Regions from separate parts of the Pseudoalteromonas sp. 1_2015MBL_MicDiv genome, predicted to be linked through region 2. Evidence: predicted binding sites of a transcription regulator. Region 2 holds the regulator's gene; the other holds the start of a gene.
What was found. The regulator NrdR, encoded in region 2, represses ribonucleotide reductase genes. The targets are predictions, from matches to a motif close to AAACACNANATNTNGTGTTT.

Region 1 (7,883 bases), 1.1 Mb from region 2:
ACCGTTTCTTTTTCAAGATCAGCTAATAGCTCATGCGACATTTTTGCCATACGTACTTCTGTATAACGCATTGCCGCAGCTGAATCGCCATCAACCGAACCGAAGTTACCTTGGCCATCTACAAGCATATAACGTAGTGAGAATGGCTGAGCCATACGAACTATCGTGTCATAAACTGCACTGTCGCCGTGTGGGTGGTATTTACCGATTACGTCACCGACCACACGGGCCGATTTTTTGTAAGGCTTGTTCCAGTCATTACTAAGCTCGTTCATTGCAAACAAAACGCGGCGATGAACAGGTTTTAAGCCGTCACGTACGTCTGGTAATGCACGTCCTACAATTACGCTCATCGCGTAATCTAAGTAGGAGTTTTTTAACTCGTCTTCAATATTGACTGGCAGAATTTCATTGGCGAGATCAGTCATTTGATATCACATTCCTTCAGTATCAGCTCTCAACGACCCGGTATTGGGGATTAAGAGTATTGTTATTATTTCTAACAGCCATGCTATCACAATTAATTTTAATTTACAGGCGCAAAACTTTGCGATTTACCAATTTAGCCCTATATAATGGCCTCAGATTGACGAGGAAGTATTTTATGACCGAACATCAAAATGTAGATCACGCAGAAATAGCAAAATTTGAAGCCATCGCCGAGCGTTGGTGGGACCTAGACGGAGAATTCAAACCTCTTCACGAAATTAACCCGTTACGTTTAGACTTTATAGCAAACAAAACGCAAGGTTTATTCGATAAAGAAACACTCGACGTTGGCTGTGGTGGCGGTATTTTAAGCCAAAGCATGGCGCGCATGGGCGCAAAAGTAACTGGCATCGACATGGGGCAAGAGCCTTTAACTGTTGCTAAGTTGCACAGTTTAGAAACTGGCGTAAATGTAGATTATATAAAAGTGCCTGCAGAAGAGTTTGCTTCACAAAATCCAGAGCGCTTTGATGTAATAACCTGTATGGAAATGCTTGAGCACGTTCCCGACCCAGCATCTATCATTCATGCCGTAGCCGCATTAGCCAAACCAGGCGCAGACGTGTTTTTTTCAACCCTGAACAAAACACCTAAAGCATACTTATACGCTATTGTTGGTGCTGAAAAGCTTTTAAAAATGGTGCCTGAAGGTACACACGACCATAAAAAGTTTATAAAACCTGCACAGCTCATTGCATGGGCAGAGCAAGCGGGTTTAAAAGTTCGTGCAAGTACAGGCCTTTCTTATAACCCACTATCAAAGCAATATACGCTTAATAACGACGTTAGCGTAAATTACATACTTTATTTTGAGAAGTTAGCTTAATGGCTAACTCTCAAGCCCCCCATCCCCTTATTGAGTACGATGCATTTTTATTTGATTTAGACGGCACCCTACTCGACACTGCTGATGATTTAGGTGCCGCTTTAAACGCGGTGCTTATTAGCAATAAAATAGAGCCTGTTAGTAGTGATATATACCGTCCTGCGGCATCTAACGGCGCTGGCGCATTATTAGAGGCTGGTTTTAAAGCGTTATGGGACAAACAACCCCAAAACGAGCTTATAAAGCAATTAGTTGACGAGTACGCTGCAAACATAGCAAATCACACACGCTGCTTCAGCGGAGTTGAATCGTTACTTATCGCCCTAGATCAGAAAAAGATCAAATGGGGGATCATGACTAACAAACCAGGGTTTTTAACCGATCCTTTAGTTGCAGCTATTCCTGCTTTAAAAAATGCCAGTGTAGTAATAAGTGGTGACACTTTAGCAGAGGCTAAGCCATCACCTTTACCACTGCTACATTGTGCAAAGCTTATGCAAGTACAGCCAAAGCGTTGTTTATACATTGGTGATGCACAGCGTGACATACAAGCAGGCAAAGCAGCAGGTATGCATACCGCGACTGCACTTTGGGGTTACATTCCCAGTGAAGATGAGGCATTAAGCTGGAAAGCCAATTTAAACTGGCTAAGTCCAATTGATGGTTTTAACCATATATAGTGCTATGTTAATTAATAAACACTATATATTGTGATTGTGTTAGTTTTTAGGCAAAGCTTGCTGATAAAAAAAGCAGTCAAAATTTATTTTTAAAATGCGTAAATTTAGCAGATCATTAGTTGATTTTTGCATATTTCAACTTAAATGATTGTTCGAAGGTGAGTGTCTACTAACACAAATGCGTTATCCCAAAGTTATCCACAAACAGGGGCAATTATGTCCCTTGCAAAACAATGCAGACCACACTATCTTGTGATCTCTAAATTGAACAACACCAGATATTGTGGCCAAATGTTATTCAATTAAATTCACTAATTTGGTGAAACCTATAATAAATGAGCACTACACCTTGCTAATTTGAGGTGTAAACATTGGTCAAAATACATAATCCCCAAGGAATACAGGCAAAGCTATGAACCAACAGTTATCTGTAAGCAAACGTGACGGGCGTAAAGAGCCGCTTGATCTTGATAAGATCCATCGCGTTATTGAATGGGCCGCCGAAGGTTTAAATAACGTTTCGGTTTCACAAGTTGAATTAAAATCACACATTCAATTTTACGATGGTATTCGTACCAAAGATATTCACGAAACCATTATTAAAGCAGCTGCAGATCAGATTTCAAAAGAATCGCCAGATTACCAGTATTTATCAGCGCGTTTAGCTGTATTCCACCTACGTAAAAAAGCCTATGGCCAATTTGAGCCACCACGTTTATTTGATCATGTAACTAAAATGGTTGAAGACAAACGCTATGATGCTCACTTATTAGTAGATTATACAGAGCAAGAGTTAGATGAGCTTGATGCGTACCTTGATCATTCTCGCGATCTTAACTTCAGCTACGCTGCTGTAAAACAGCTTGAAGGTAAGTACCTCGTTCAAAACCGTGTAACAGGTGAAATTTACGAAAGCGCACAGTTTTTATATATTTTAGTAGCGGCAAGTTTATTTGCTGACTACCCACGTGAAACGCGTACTAATTACATTAAACGTTTTTATGATGCGGTATCGTTATTTAAGATTTCATTGCCTACACCAATAATGGCTGGTGTTCGTACCCCTACTCGTCAATTTAGCTCATGTGTATTAATTGAATGTGGCGACAGCCTCGATTCAATCAATGCAACATCATCAGCTATTGTTAAGTACGTTTCACAACGTGCGGGTATTGGTATTAACGCAGGTCGAATTCGTGCGCTAGGTAGCCATATTCGTAATGGCGAAGCGTATCACACTGGTTGTATTCCTTTTTATAAGCACTTTCAAACAGCGGTTAAAAGTTGTTCGCAAGGTGGTGTACGTGGCGGCGCTGCAACATTGTTCTACCCGCTTTGGCACCTAGAAGTAGAAAACCTACTGGTACTTAAAAATAATCGTGGTGTAGAGGACAACCGTGTTCGTCACCTAGATTACGGCGTACAATTTAATAAATTAATGTATTCTCGTTTAATTAAAGACGATTACATTACGTTATTTAGCCCATCAGATGTGCCTGGCCTTTATGATGCATTTTTTGAAGACCAAGCAGAATTTGATGCGCTTTACGTCAAATACGAACAAGACGAGTCTATCCGTAAAAAGCGTATCAAAGCCATTGAGCTTTTCTCTATGTTTGCCCAAGAACGTGCAAGTACTGGTCGTATTTACTTACAAAATGTGGATCACTGTAATACACACAGCCCGTTCATTGCTAAAGTTGCGCCTATTCGCCAATCTAACTTATGTTTAGAAATTGCATTGCCAACTAAGCCACTTAATAACGTAAATGACGAAGAAGGCGAAATTGCCCTTTGTACACTTTCTGCGTTTAACTTAGGTGCAATAGAATCACTTGATGAGCTTGAAGAATTAGCTGAGCTTGCTGTACGTGCACTTGATAACTTACTTGATTTCCAAGACTACCCTGTACCGGCTGCTAAAAATGCAACTATGGGACGCCGTACGTTAGGAATAGGTGTAATTAACTACGCATACTACCTAGCTAAAAACGGTAAACGTTATTCAGATGGCAGCGCGAACGCCCTGACTCACAAAACATTTGAAGCGATTCAATACTACTTGATGAAAGCATCTAACGAGCTTGCTAAAGAGCGTGGTGCATGTCCTAAGTTTAACGAAACAACGTACTATCAAGGCATTATGCCAACTGATACGTACAAACGTGATTTAGATAAGATTTGTGATGAACCACTTCATCTTGATTGGGATACATTACGTGCAAACATTAAAGAGCACGGCATGCGTAACTCAACATTAAGTGCGTTAATGCCATCAGAAACATCGTCGCAAATCTCTAACGCTACAAACGGTATTGAGCCTCCACGTGGTCATATTAGTGTTAAAGCAAGCAAAGATGGTATTTTAAAACAAGTAGTTCCTGAGTATGAACGCTTAAAAAATAACTATGAGTTATTATGGGATATCCCATCAAACGATGGTTACTTACAGCTTGTAGGCATAATGCAAAAATTTGTTGACCAAACAATCTCAGCAAACACAAATTATGATCCAAACAAGTTCGAAGGCGGTAAAGTACCTATGCAAGTCTTATTAAAAGACTTACTGAGCGCATACAAACTGGGCGTTAAAACGTTGTACTATCACAACACCCGTGATGGCGCATCAGATTCACAAGAAGACACTCCAGAAGTGGAAGATGATGATTGTGAAGGCGGCGCGTGTAAAATATAACTGCTGATTTTTATTTTAAGCGGGCATTTAGCCCGCTTTTTCTGATAGTTTTTTTGAGTGATAAACATGTCTTATACTACTTTTAGCCGAAACCATAATAACCAAATGCAAGAGCCAATGTTTTTTGGCCAAACAGTTAACGTATCTCGTTACGACCAACAAAAGTACCCTATCTTTGAAAAGCTAATCGAAAAACAATTGTCTTTCTTTTGGCGTCCTGAGGAAGTGGACGTAAGTAAAGACCGTTTAGACTTTCAGGCATTACCAGATCACGAAAAGCACATATTTTTAAGTAACTTAAAATACCAAACATTACTTGATAGTGTACAAGGGCGTTCACCAAACGTAGCCCTACTGCCTATCGTATCGCTACCAGAACTTGAAACATGGATAGAAACATGGGCGTTTAGTGAAACAATTCACAGCCGCTCATACACACATATTATCCGTAACGTAACACAAGCACCTGAGCTTATTTTTGATGACATTGTTAGCAACGATAAAATTAGCGAACGTGCTGATGCGGTAACAAAATATTACGATGACCTAATTAACTCTGTATCACTTTACAATTTATACGGTGAAGGAAAACACGAAATTAACGGTAAAACCGTTATCGTGAATTTATTTGAGCTTAAAAAGAAACTTTACCTTGCAATGATGTCGGTAAATATTTTAGAGGCGATTCGTTTTTACGTAAGCTTTGCATGTTCGTTTGCGTTTGCTGAGCGTGAACTGATGGAAGGTAACGCTAAAATCATCAAGCTTATTGCGCGCGATGAAGCACTGCATCTTTCGGGTACTCAGCATATTTTAAATATTATGCAAGACGGTAAAGACGACCCAGAAATGGCGATTATTGCCGCTCAGTGCCGAGACGAAGCAATTAAAATGTTTGTTGAAGCCGCAGAGCAAGAAAAAGAATGGGCAGAATACCTGTTTAAAGATGGCTCAATGATTGGTTTAAATAAACATATTTTATGTCAGTACGTTGAATACATCACCAACGCCCGTATGACTGCGATTGGCTTACCTGCACAGTTTGAAAACAACAGTAACCCTATTCCATGGATCAACTCATGGCTCGTGTCTGATAATGTACAAGTCGCACCACAAGAAGCAGAAATAAGCTCATACCTTGTTGGTCAAATAGACTCTCAAGTTGATGCATCAGAATTTGGTGATTTTGATTTATAATGAGTGACAAGTCGACTGCAAGCATAACGCTTGCAGAAAACAGCCAGTGTATAGAATTTAATACTGGCTGCCCTTCTCTTTTACACTGCTTAGAATCCATGAAAATAGACGTCGCATTCCAATGCCGTGAAGGCTACTGTGGAGCTTGCAGAGCTACTTTAGTGTCTGGCAGTGTTGAGTATAACGAAGAGCCACTTGCGTTTGTACGAGAAGGCGAAATATTGTTGTGCTGCTGTAAACCCAATGGCGATATAAGTATTAATTTAAAGTAATCTGCTGACAAATAAAAAGCCAATAATGAAAACATTATTGGCTTTTTGCTTAAGCTGCATTACGGCTAAATTTTGGAGTATTATTTTTCTTTCAAATAAACGGTTTTCTTCTCTAGATATTGCTCTAGACCAAATTTACCATCTTCGCCGCCAAAGCCGCTCTGTTTCCAGCCATTATGAAAACCTTGGTGCTGCTCACCCATACCACGGTTAATATAAACTTCACCCACTTCTAATTCGTTAATGGCTTTATTAATATCGAAAAAGTTTTGCGTAAATATATAAGCGCTTAAGCCATAAATACTGTCGTTACAGTATTCAATCGCTTGCTCCATATCTTTAACTTTAACAATAGGGAGTACTGGGCCAAAAGTTTCTTCGTGCACTGCAATGTTATCTTGCTTAACGTCTACAAGTAACGTGGGTTCGTACCAACAACCGCCTTCAAAACCCTCAACAGAAGCAACTTTACCACCAGTGGCGACAGAAGCGCCTTGTTGAATACTTTGTTGAACTATGTGATCAATGTTGTCTATTTCGCGTTGATTACATTTAGGACCCATTTGCGTATCTGGGTTCATAGGATCTCCAACACGAAGTGCTTTTACAGCTGGTATAAATTTAGCCATAAACGCATCGTACACAGACTCTTGAACATATAAACGCTCAACACAGGTGCATACTTGCCCGCAGTTAGCAAAACGACCCCAAAGCGCACCTTCAACAGCCTCATCAAGGTCGGCATCGGCCATAACAACCATTGGGGCTTTACCGCCAAGTTCAAGCATTACAGGCGTCATGTATTCTGCGCTAGTTTTGTAGATTTGCTTACCTGCAGCAGTAGAGCCTGTCATGGTGATCATTTTAGTAATTGGGCTTTCACACAATGCTTGGCCAACAACAGAACCTGATCCATTAATAACGTTTAGCACGCCAGCAGGAATACCCGCTTCATTTGCTAAACGACCTAGCTCGGTGGTTGCTAAAGGTGTTTCTTGAGTAGGTTTTAATACAATAGAGTTACCTGTGATCAACGCAGGTCCAATTTTACGACCAGCCAATGCCAGCGGAAAATTCCACGCAGTAATACCCACAACTACGCCTCGTGGCACTTTATGAATGTATATTTTTTCATCATCGTTATCTGAAGGTAAAATATCGCCTTCAATAGTAAGTGCATGGTCGCATGCATAGTCAATAAAAGTCGCTGTTACGTCGACTTCCATTTGTGCAACTGATAGTAATTTACCTTGCTCTGCAACAAGCATTGGCGCAAGAATATCTTTATTTTCACGAATTTTATTAGCAAACACACGCAATATATTTTGACGTGTGCGAGCTGTCAATTTAGCCCACTTTCTCTGCCCTACATTCGCTGATTCAAGTGCATACTGCGCATCTTCTATACAGCCTTTTGGTATTTCACCAATTTTTTGACCTGTAGATGGGCTTAATATTTCAATCGTGCCACTTGCTTTAGAAGCAACATATTCGCCATTTATAAAATTCACATTATTATGAAAGTTCATTGAACTATCTCCCCATCCATCCGCCATCAACCAATAAAATAGCGCCGTTTACGTAACTAGCAGCCTCAGAAGCCAAGAACACAGCAGGCCCTTTAAAGTCTTCAGGATTTCCCCATCGACCTTGTGGAATACGCGCTAAGATGGCTGCATTACGCTCTTTGTCATTGCGTAATGCCTCAGTGTTATCGGTATCAA
Region 2 (7,883 bases):
ATCCCATACAATTGCAGGATGGTCGTGCACGCCTAAATCATCAGCCGTTTTACCACATGCCCAAATACCAAATATACTGATCACTACAGCAAACACAATTTGTAACCATAATGGATAGTACATTGTCATAAAAATAAATGGCAGTGCAGCAAAAGTACCAAATGTACCAGGCGCTGTAGGCGCAAGGCCTGTGCCAAACCCTAAACCAAAAAATTGGTGCGGACGCTTTAAATTAAACTTGCGGTTATTATTCAAACCTGCTCCTTTGCAAAATGCTCAAAGCCATGCTGCTCAAAATTAAACTCTTCACCATTGTATAAAAGCTCAATTTGGCCATCACCACTTTTAACTTGTCCTATACATACGGCATCTACACCATATTGACGTAGTTTTAAATCCAACATCCCTTTATTACTATCAGGAACAGTAAATAACAATTCGTAGTCATCGCCGTAGCTAAGAATAAACGGTAATTGCTGATCAAAATCAAGGCTCGATTTCATCGCATCTGATGTAGGAATACTTTCAACATTAATAACAGCACTTACTTGCGACATATCTAGAATATGGCCTAAATCAGCAATAAGACCGTCAGATACATCAATAGCCGATGATGCAAGTCCGCGTAAAACTTGGCCAGCTGCTACGCGAGGTGTTGGATAATCGAAACGTTTATTAACATATTTTAAATGTTCAGGCTCTATTTTAAAACCTTGCTTGCGCGATTCAATAGCTAAACCTGCATCCCCTAAAGGACCTGTAACATAAATCCAATCCCCCACTTTAGCACCACTTCTGCGCAGAGCTTTCCCCTCAGGTACCGTTCCTTTTGCACAAATAGTAATAGTTAATGGCCCTTGAGTCGTATCGCCACCAATAATTTGTACATTAAAGTATTCTGCAATTTCATGCATGCCTTCAGTAAATTCTTCAATCCACTGCGGATCTATACTTGGCAATGTGAGTGCAACCGAAACCCATGTTGGTTCAGCGCCCATTGCAGCTAAATCACTTAAATTCACAGCGAGTGCTCTATGACCGAGTGCACGAGGGGAAATATCATCAAAAAAGTGCACGCCAGCAACAAGAGTATCTGTTGTAACGGCAAGTTGGCAATTTTGTGGAACAGAGACCAATGCGCAATCATCCCCTATTCCTAGGTTTACATCACGACGAGTGATACCGCGACCTTTAAAGTAGCGATTAATTAATTCAAATTCCTTCATACACAAAAAAGCCGACCTATGCCGGCTCTCCTTTTAACGGTTGTTTAACCAATCAATCTGAAATTTAAAATTCAGAGTGAATTGTTATTACTTGCGTAAATGCTTAACAGCTTTATCAAGTACACCGTTTACAAATTTATGGCTATCTTCAGCGCCAAAAATTTTGGCAAGCTCAATACCTTCGTTAATAGCAACTTTATAAGGTACGTCTTCACGGAACTTAAGCTCATAGCTGCTTAAACGTAAAATTGCACGCTCAACCATATCTAAGTCATCAAACGGACGTGTTAAATGTGGTGATACAGCTTCGTCTAGTTGCTTGTAATTTACAGCAACACCCGTCGCTAAATCTTTAAAGTATTCAACATCAATTTTAGTAACGTCTGTTTCGATCAACATTTGTTGTTCGATATCGGCAATTAGATTGCCACTTATTTGCCAAGAATAAACGGCTTGGAGTGCTAAGATACGTGCTTTACGTCTTGCTGCTGGTTTCACAAAAATTCCTTAAACTTAAATTTTATCTAACACATTAACCATTTCAAGCGCGCCTAAAGCAGCTTCGCCGCCTTTATTGCCCATTTTGGTGCCAGCACGCTCAATTGCTTGTTCAATGCTTTCTGTGGTTAATACGCCAAATGCAACCGGGATATCATACTCAAGTGATACTTGCGCAAGACCTTTGTTTGATTCGCCAGCAACTAGGTCAAAGTGTGGTGTACCACCTCTGATCACTACGCCTAATGCGATGATTGCATCATACTCTTTTTTTGCTGCAACGCGTTTAGCCGCTAAAGGTAATTCTACCGCGCCTGGTACATAAATAACGGTAATGTCGTCATCAGATACGCCACCAGTGCGTTTTAGCTCATCAACAGCACCTGCAAGGAGGCTGCTACCAATAAAGTCATTAAAACGAGAAATGACAATGGCAAACTTTTTGCCTGGAGCGTACTTATTACCTTCAATAATTTTCATTTGATAACCCTAAAAATAAGTTCAAGCGGTTGCGATTGCGCAAAAATTGCTGCGCATCATACCATAAAAATAAAATAATAGCCTAGTTTAAGCGTGATGCTTATTGTGGCTCAATGTAATCAACAACTTCTAAATGAAAGCCCGAAAGTGCATGGTACTTTTTAGGACGACTCATTAATCGCATTTGTTTAATTCCAAGATCGGCAAGTATTTGCGAGCCTACGCCAACAGTACGAGATGTACCTTTGAATTTACGTGGTGTAACGCTTTCGCCAGCATCAGCTGCCGCGAATGCTTTTACTGTTGCTTCTAATTCTTCAGTGCTTTCTTGCTTACCTAAAATAACTAAAGCACCTTCATTTTTAGCAATATAGGCCATTGCTTCAGAAAGACCCCAACTACGCTCAGCACTTCTGTCCGAAAGTAGAATATCGTTAAAGGTACTTTGTAAATGTACACGTACATTTGTCGGCTCTTGATCTTTTATATCGCCTTTGAGCAATACGTAATGTAATTGGCCGTCAATTGTGTCTTTGTAAGTCACCAAATCAAACTCACCATGCTCTGTTGGTAACTTACATTTTGCTACTTGCTCAATTGTTGTTTCGTTTAAGTTGCGGTATTCGATTAAATCAGCAATGGTGCCAATTTTAATACCGTGCTCTTTCGCAAAGACTTCTAAATCAGGGCGACGCGCCATGGTGCCATCAGCATTAAGTATTTCAACAATAACAGATGATGCTTCAAGCCCAGCCAAACGCGCTAAATCACAGCCAGCTTCGGTGTGTCCTGCGCGAGTTAATACGCCACCAGGTTGTGCCATAATAGGAAAAATATGCCCCGGCTGCACAATATCACTTGGTATTGCACCTTTAGCTATAGCCGCTTGCACTGTGCGCGCTCTATCTGCTGCTGAAATACCGGTTGTAACACCTTTAGATGCTTCTATCGACATTGTAAAGTTAGTCGAAAATGCTGCACCATTGTTTTTAACCATTAACGGTAAATCAAGTTGCTCGCAACGCTCTTGCGTCATGGTTAAACAAATTAAACCACGGCCATGGGTAGCCATGAAATTAATCGCTTCTGCGCTAATATGCTCAGCAGCTATTATTAAATCGCCTTCATTTTCTCTATCTTCATCATCCATTAAAATAACCATTTTACCGGCTTTAATATCGTCGATGATTTCTTGTGCGCTGTGTAAATTCATAAATTTGCTCGTGTAAGTTATCAGTTTCGTTATTTAATAAAACCCGCTTTAGCGAGTAAGCTCATCGAAATATCAGAGCCCGTTGGTTGCTCTGCACCTTTTATAAGGCGCTCTAAATAACGTGCAATTTGATCGACTTCTAAATTAACTTGAGTGCCTACTTTAAAATGAGCAATTGTGGTTTGCTCACTCGTATGTGGGACAATTGTTAATTTGAATTTATTACCTTCTACAGCGTTTACTGTCAGGCTTATACCATCAATACATACCGAACCTTTGTAAGGAATGTATTTCATTAAATTTTCTTCGGTTGTAAGCCAATACTCTGTTGCTCGAGCGTTTGCTGTAATGCTTGTAATCGTTGCTATGCCATCAACATGGCCAGATACTAAATGACCGCCTAAACGCGAAACAGGTTGCATGGCTTTTTCAAGATTCACCGTTTGCCCTAAAGCATAGTGAGCAAAACCGGTTAAACCAATCGTCTCGTTAGATAAATCAGCACTAAAACCGTCAATATGTTTATCAACTACGGTTAAGCAAACGCCATTGGTTGCAATGCTGTCGCCTAGCTTTACGTCTTTCATATCAAGGTCAGCACTTTGGATACGAATGGCTAAGTCGCCTTGTTTTTTTTGTAATAAAGCAATTTTGCCTGTGGCTTCTATTATCCCAGTAAACATAGCGCTACTCTTTTTATTAAGTGATTTTAATGAGTTTTTAACGCGGTGATACGTAAGTCGTCACCAATGCGCGCACATTCATTAAATGTTAAATCAACGGTGTTTTGCATACTCGTCAATTCAGGAAAATTAACTAAACTTTTTGCATCATGGCCCATTAGTTTAGGCGCTAAATAAAAAACAAACTCGTCAACTAAATTAAGCTCTGTCATTTTACCAGCAAGTGTTGCGCCAGCTTCAAGCCAAACATTATTAAACTGCAGTTGCCCAAGTTTTTCTAAAACGGCTTGTAAATCAACTTTACCGTTACTTTCACTGACTTCAATATGCTTTACAAAATGCGGCCATTGCAATGATTTATCAACCTTAATGGTAAATATAATTACATCACTTTGGATTTCAAATAAAGCAAGGTCAGGTGTTAAACGGTTTTGAGAGTCAATTATAACACGCACGGGCTGGCGAAGCGGCAAATCAGTAGGCAGTGTGCAAGGCAGCTCACTTAGTCGCACATTAAGTTTAGCATCATCGACTAACACGGTATCGGCACCGGTTAAAATAGCGCAGCTTTTCGCTCGGTATAATTGTACGTCTTGTCGAGCAGCAGGACTTGTGATCCACTTACTTTGCCCATTTTTAAGCGCTGTTTTACCATCAATACTTGCTGCCATTTTACAGGTCACATAAGGTAAGCCTTGTTCCATACGCTTAAAAAAGCCAACGTTAAGTGCCCGCGCTTGTGATTCAAGTAACCCATAAGCAACGTCAATACCGGCGTCGCTCAATATTTTAAGGCCTTTGCCTGCAACTTGTGGGTTTGTATCAACCATAGCGGCAATTACTTTTACTACGCCCGCCTTTTTTAAGCCTTCAGCGCACGGTGGCGTACGCCCATAATGACTACACGGTTCAAGCGTTACATAAGCCGTTGCACCTTGTGCATTTTTTCCAGCGATTGCCAGTGCATTTACTTCAGCATGACCTTGACCTGCTAATTGATGAAAACCCTCACCAATTATTTGATTATTTTTAACTAATACACAGCCAACATTAGGGTTAGGCGTGGTAGTAAACCGGCCTTTTTTGGCAAGTTCTATGGCACGTGCCATATACATTTCGTCATGTTCAGTAAAAGTAGTTTGGCTTTGCATTGTTATACCAATTGCGTTAAATAAGTGTTCTATTATAGCGCTAAGAAAATAGCGTAATAACAAGGCGAAAATTATGACATATAGTTATTCTATATAAATAATTTTTAACGCAGTGAGTGCGCTATTTAATGCGATAGAATGATCATGTTTTTAATAAAATTGGTATTACTCCCCTAAACGGGCAATTTCTTCGCCAAATTCGCGTATGTCTTCAAACGAACGATAAACAGAGGCAAATCTTACGTAAGCTACTTTATCGAGCTTTTTGAGGGCTTCCATAATGCATTCACCCACCAAATGGCTTGAAATTTCTCGCTCGCCTGTAGCACGCAACTGCGATTTTATTATATTCACTACTTCGTCTACTTGCTCTGTGCTCACTGGGCGTTTTTCGAGTGCGCGATTTAAGCCATTTAATAATTTATCTTCGTTAAATGGTTCGCGGCTACCGTCTTGTTTAATAACACGAGGCATAACCAGTTCAGCGCCTTCAAATGTAGTAAAGCGCTCGTGGCAGTCGTTACACTCACGACGCCTGCGAACTTGATGGCCGCCGCCAACAAGGCGTGAGTCAATAACTTTAGTATCTTTTGCGGTACAAAATGGACAATGCATAGCTCGGTACTTCCGTTTTAAAACAAAAAAGACCGCTAAATAGCGGTCTTTTATCTTAGCAAAAAAATAGGGCCTGTTGACCTTTCAGGATTAAATTTGTTCTATCTAGGGGCGATTTAATCGCGGCGCGAGGTTTGTAACCTAGTGGGCTAAGTAAAAACCGAGCAACAAAGAGTAAATCGCCCCTAGGACGAACCCGAGGGCAGTGCATGTTTGCCATTTATGCTGCGTTATCGCCTATTTGTGTGGAGTAACCACACTACATAGACTCTGCCTTGCCTAAAAACCAAACATACTACTGCAAATTAAACCTCGAAAGATAAACAGGCCCCTAGCCTATGTGCTCTAAATTACTGCTGCTTATGCAATTAAGCGTAAACAGGTAATTTTGCACAAATTGCTTTAACTTTTTCTTTAACTTGCACCTGTACAGATTCATCAGTGATGTTATCTAGTACGTCACAAATCCAGCCAGCAAGCTCTTTTGATTCTTCTTCTTTGAAACCACGACGAGTGATTGCAGGAGAACCAATACGCAAACCAGATGTTACAAATGGAGAACGTGGATCGTTTGGCACTGAGTTTTTATTAACTGTGATGTTAGCGTTACCAAGGGCTGCGTCTGCATCTTTACCAGTAATATCTTTATCGATCAAATCGAGTAGGAATAAGTGGTTTTCAGTTTTGTCAGATACGATTTTGTAGCCGCGCTCTTGCATTACAGCAACCATTGCTTTTGCGTTTTTAACAACTTGTGTTTGGTATACTTTAAATTCTGGTTGAAGCGCTTCTTTAAATGCCACTGCTTTTGCTGCAATAACGTGACATAAAGGGCCACCTTGGCCACCAGGGAAAACTGCGCTGTTAAGCTTTTTATAGATTGCTTCGTCGCCACATGCAGAAATAATTAAACCACCACGAGGACCAGCAAGTGTTTTATGCGTAGTTGTAGTTACAACATGTGCATGAGGAACTGGGCTTGGGTAAACCCCTGCCGCAATTAAACCTGCAACGTGAGCCATATCAACAAACAGGTAAGCACCTACTTTGTCAGCAATTTCACGGAATTTAGCCCAATCAACAATACCTGAGTACGCTGAGAAACCACCAATAATCATTTTTGGTTTGTGCTCAAGTGCTAGTGCTTCAACTTGTGCGTAATCAATTTCGCCCGTTGCTTCATCTAGTCCGTATTGTATTGCATTGTAAAGCTTACCAGAGAAGCTTACGTGAGAACCGTGAGTTAAGTGACCACCATGAGCTAAGCTCATACCAAGTACAGTGTCGCCTGCTTCTAATAGCGCTAGAAAAACAGCAGCATTTGCTTGCGAACCGGCATGTGGCTGTACGTTTGCGTAGTCAGAACCAAATAATTCGTTAGCACGGTCAATTGCTAATTGCTCAACAACATCTACATGCTCACAACCGCCATAATAACGTTTGCCTGGGTAACCTTCTGCGTATTTGTTAGTAAGCTGTGAACCCTGTGCTTCTAGTACACGTGGGCTACAGTAGTTTTCAGATGCAATTAGTTCAATGTGCTCTTCTTGGCGAGCAGTTTCTTTAGTGATTGCGTCAAATAACTCTGGATCAAAATCCGAAATATTCATGCTACGTTCTAACATTGGGGTCTCCTAGGGCAACGTGTATGGTGTTTTTTAGAGGCTTTATTGTACGCTTTAAACGACTCTTTGCCTACGCTCTTAAGTTGAGGATATTTAAACAGGGATTGAAACTATTTCACAGACTTTTTAAGATGATATTTTTTAATAAGTACATAACTATTTTAAATGCATTTCATTTTTCACATTTAATTAGCTAATGAAAGCCTCTCTTTTTTGAATTATAATTTATAAAAAAAGCGGCCATAGCCGCTTTAATTGTTATTTTTTATTATCCTAGCTTTGCAAGTATTTCTGTACGTAATGCGTCGTAATCGGCGTTTATATCGCTTGCTAGACATGGTTTTGCTAATGCATCGCTAAGTGGTTTTGGCATATCCAATTCAATATTTAAA

Region 1: a site for NrdR is predicted at 2,265-2,284, ahead of nrdA (class 1a ribonucleoside-diphosphate reductase subunit alpha). Genes of this name have one in related genera too.

Annotation. Positions count from the first base shown of each region.
Region 1 covers NZ_CP012737.1:1,863,282-1,871,164, reverse strand. The annotation lists gene gyrA (DNA gyrase subunit A) at 1-428, opposite strand, end outside; gene ubiG (bifunctional 2-polyprenyl-6-hydroxyphenol methylase/3-demethylubiquinol 3-O-methyltransferase UbiG) at 605-1,315, shown strand; gene AOR04_RS08445 (HAD family hydrolase) at 1,315-1,995, shown strand; gene nrdA (class 1a ribonucleoside-diphosphate reductase subunit alpha) at 2,408-4,690, shown strand; gene nrdB (class Ia ribonucleoside-diphosphate reductase subunit beta) at 4,757-5,887, shown strand; gene yfaE (class I ribonucleotide reductase maintenance protein YfaE) at 5,887-6,159, shown strand; gene aldA (aldehyde dehydrogenase) at 6,240-7,688, opposite strand; gene AOR04_RS08420 (2,5-didehydro-3-deoxy-L-galactonate 5-reductase) at 7,693-7,883, opposite strand, start outside.
Region 2 covers NZ_CP012737.1:801,373-809,255, reverse strand. The annotation lists gene AOR04_RS03550 (phosphatidylglycerophosphatase A family protein) at 1-255, opposite strand, end outside; gene thiL (thiamine-phosphate kinase) at 252-1,226, opposite strand; gene nusB (transcription antitermination factor NusB) at 1,314-1,724, opposite strand; gene ribH (6,7-dimethyl-8-ribityllumazine synthase) at 1,740-2,204, opposite strand; gene ribBA (bifunctional 3,4-dihydroxy-2-butanone-4-phosphate synthase/GTP cyclohydrolase II) at 2,305-3,417, opposite strand; gene AOR04_RS03525 (riboflavin synthase) at 3,447-4,100, opposite strand; gene ribD (bifunctional diaminohydroxyphosphoribosylaminopyrimidine deaminase/5-amino-6-(5-phosphoribosylamino)uracil reductase RibD) at 4,127-5,251, opposite strand; gene nrdR (transcriptional regulator NrdR) at 5,417-5,866, opposite strand; gene glyA (serine hydroxymethyltransferase) at 6,235-7,491, opposite strand; gene thrC (threonine synthase) at 7,760-7,883, opposite strand, start outside.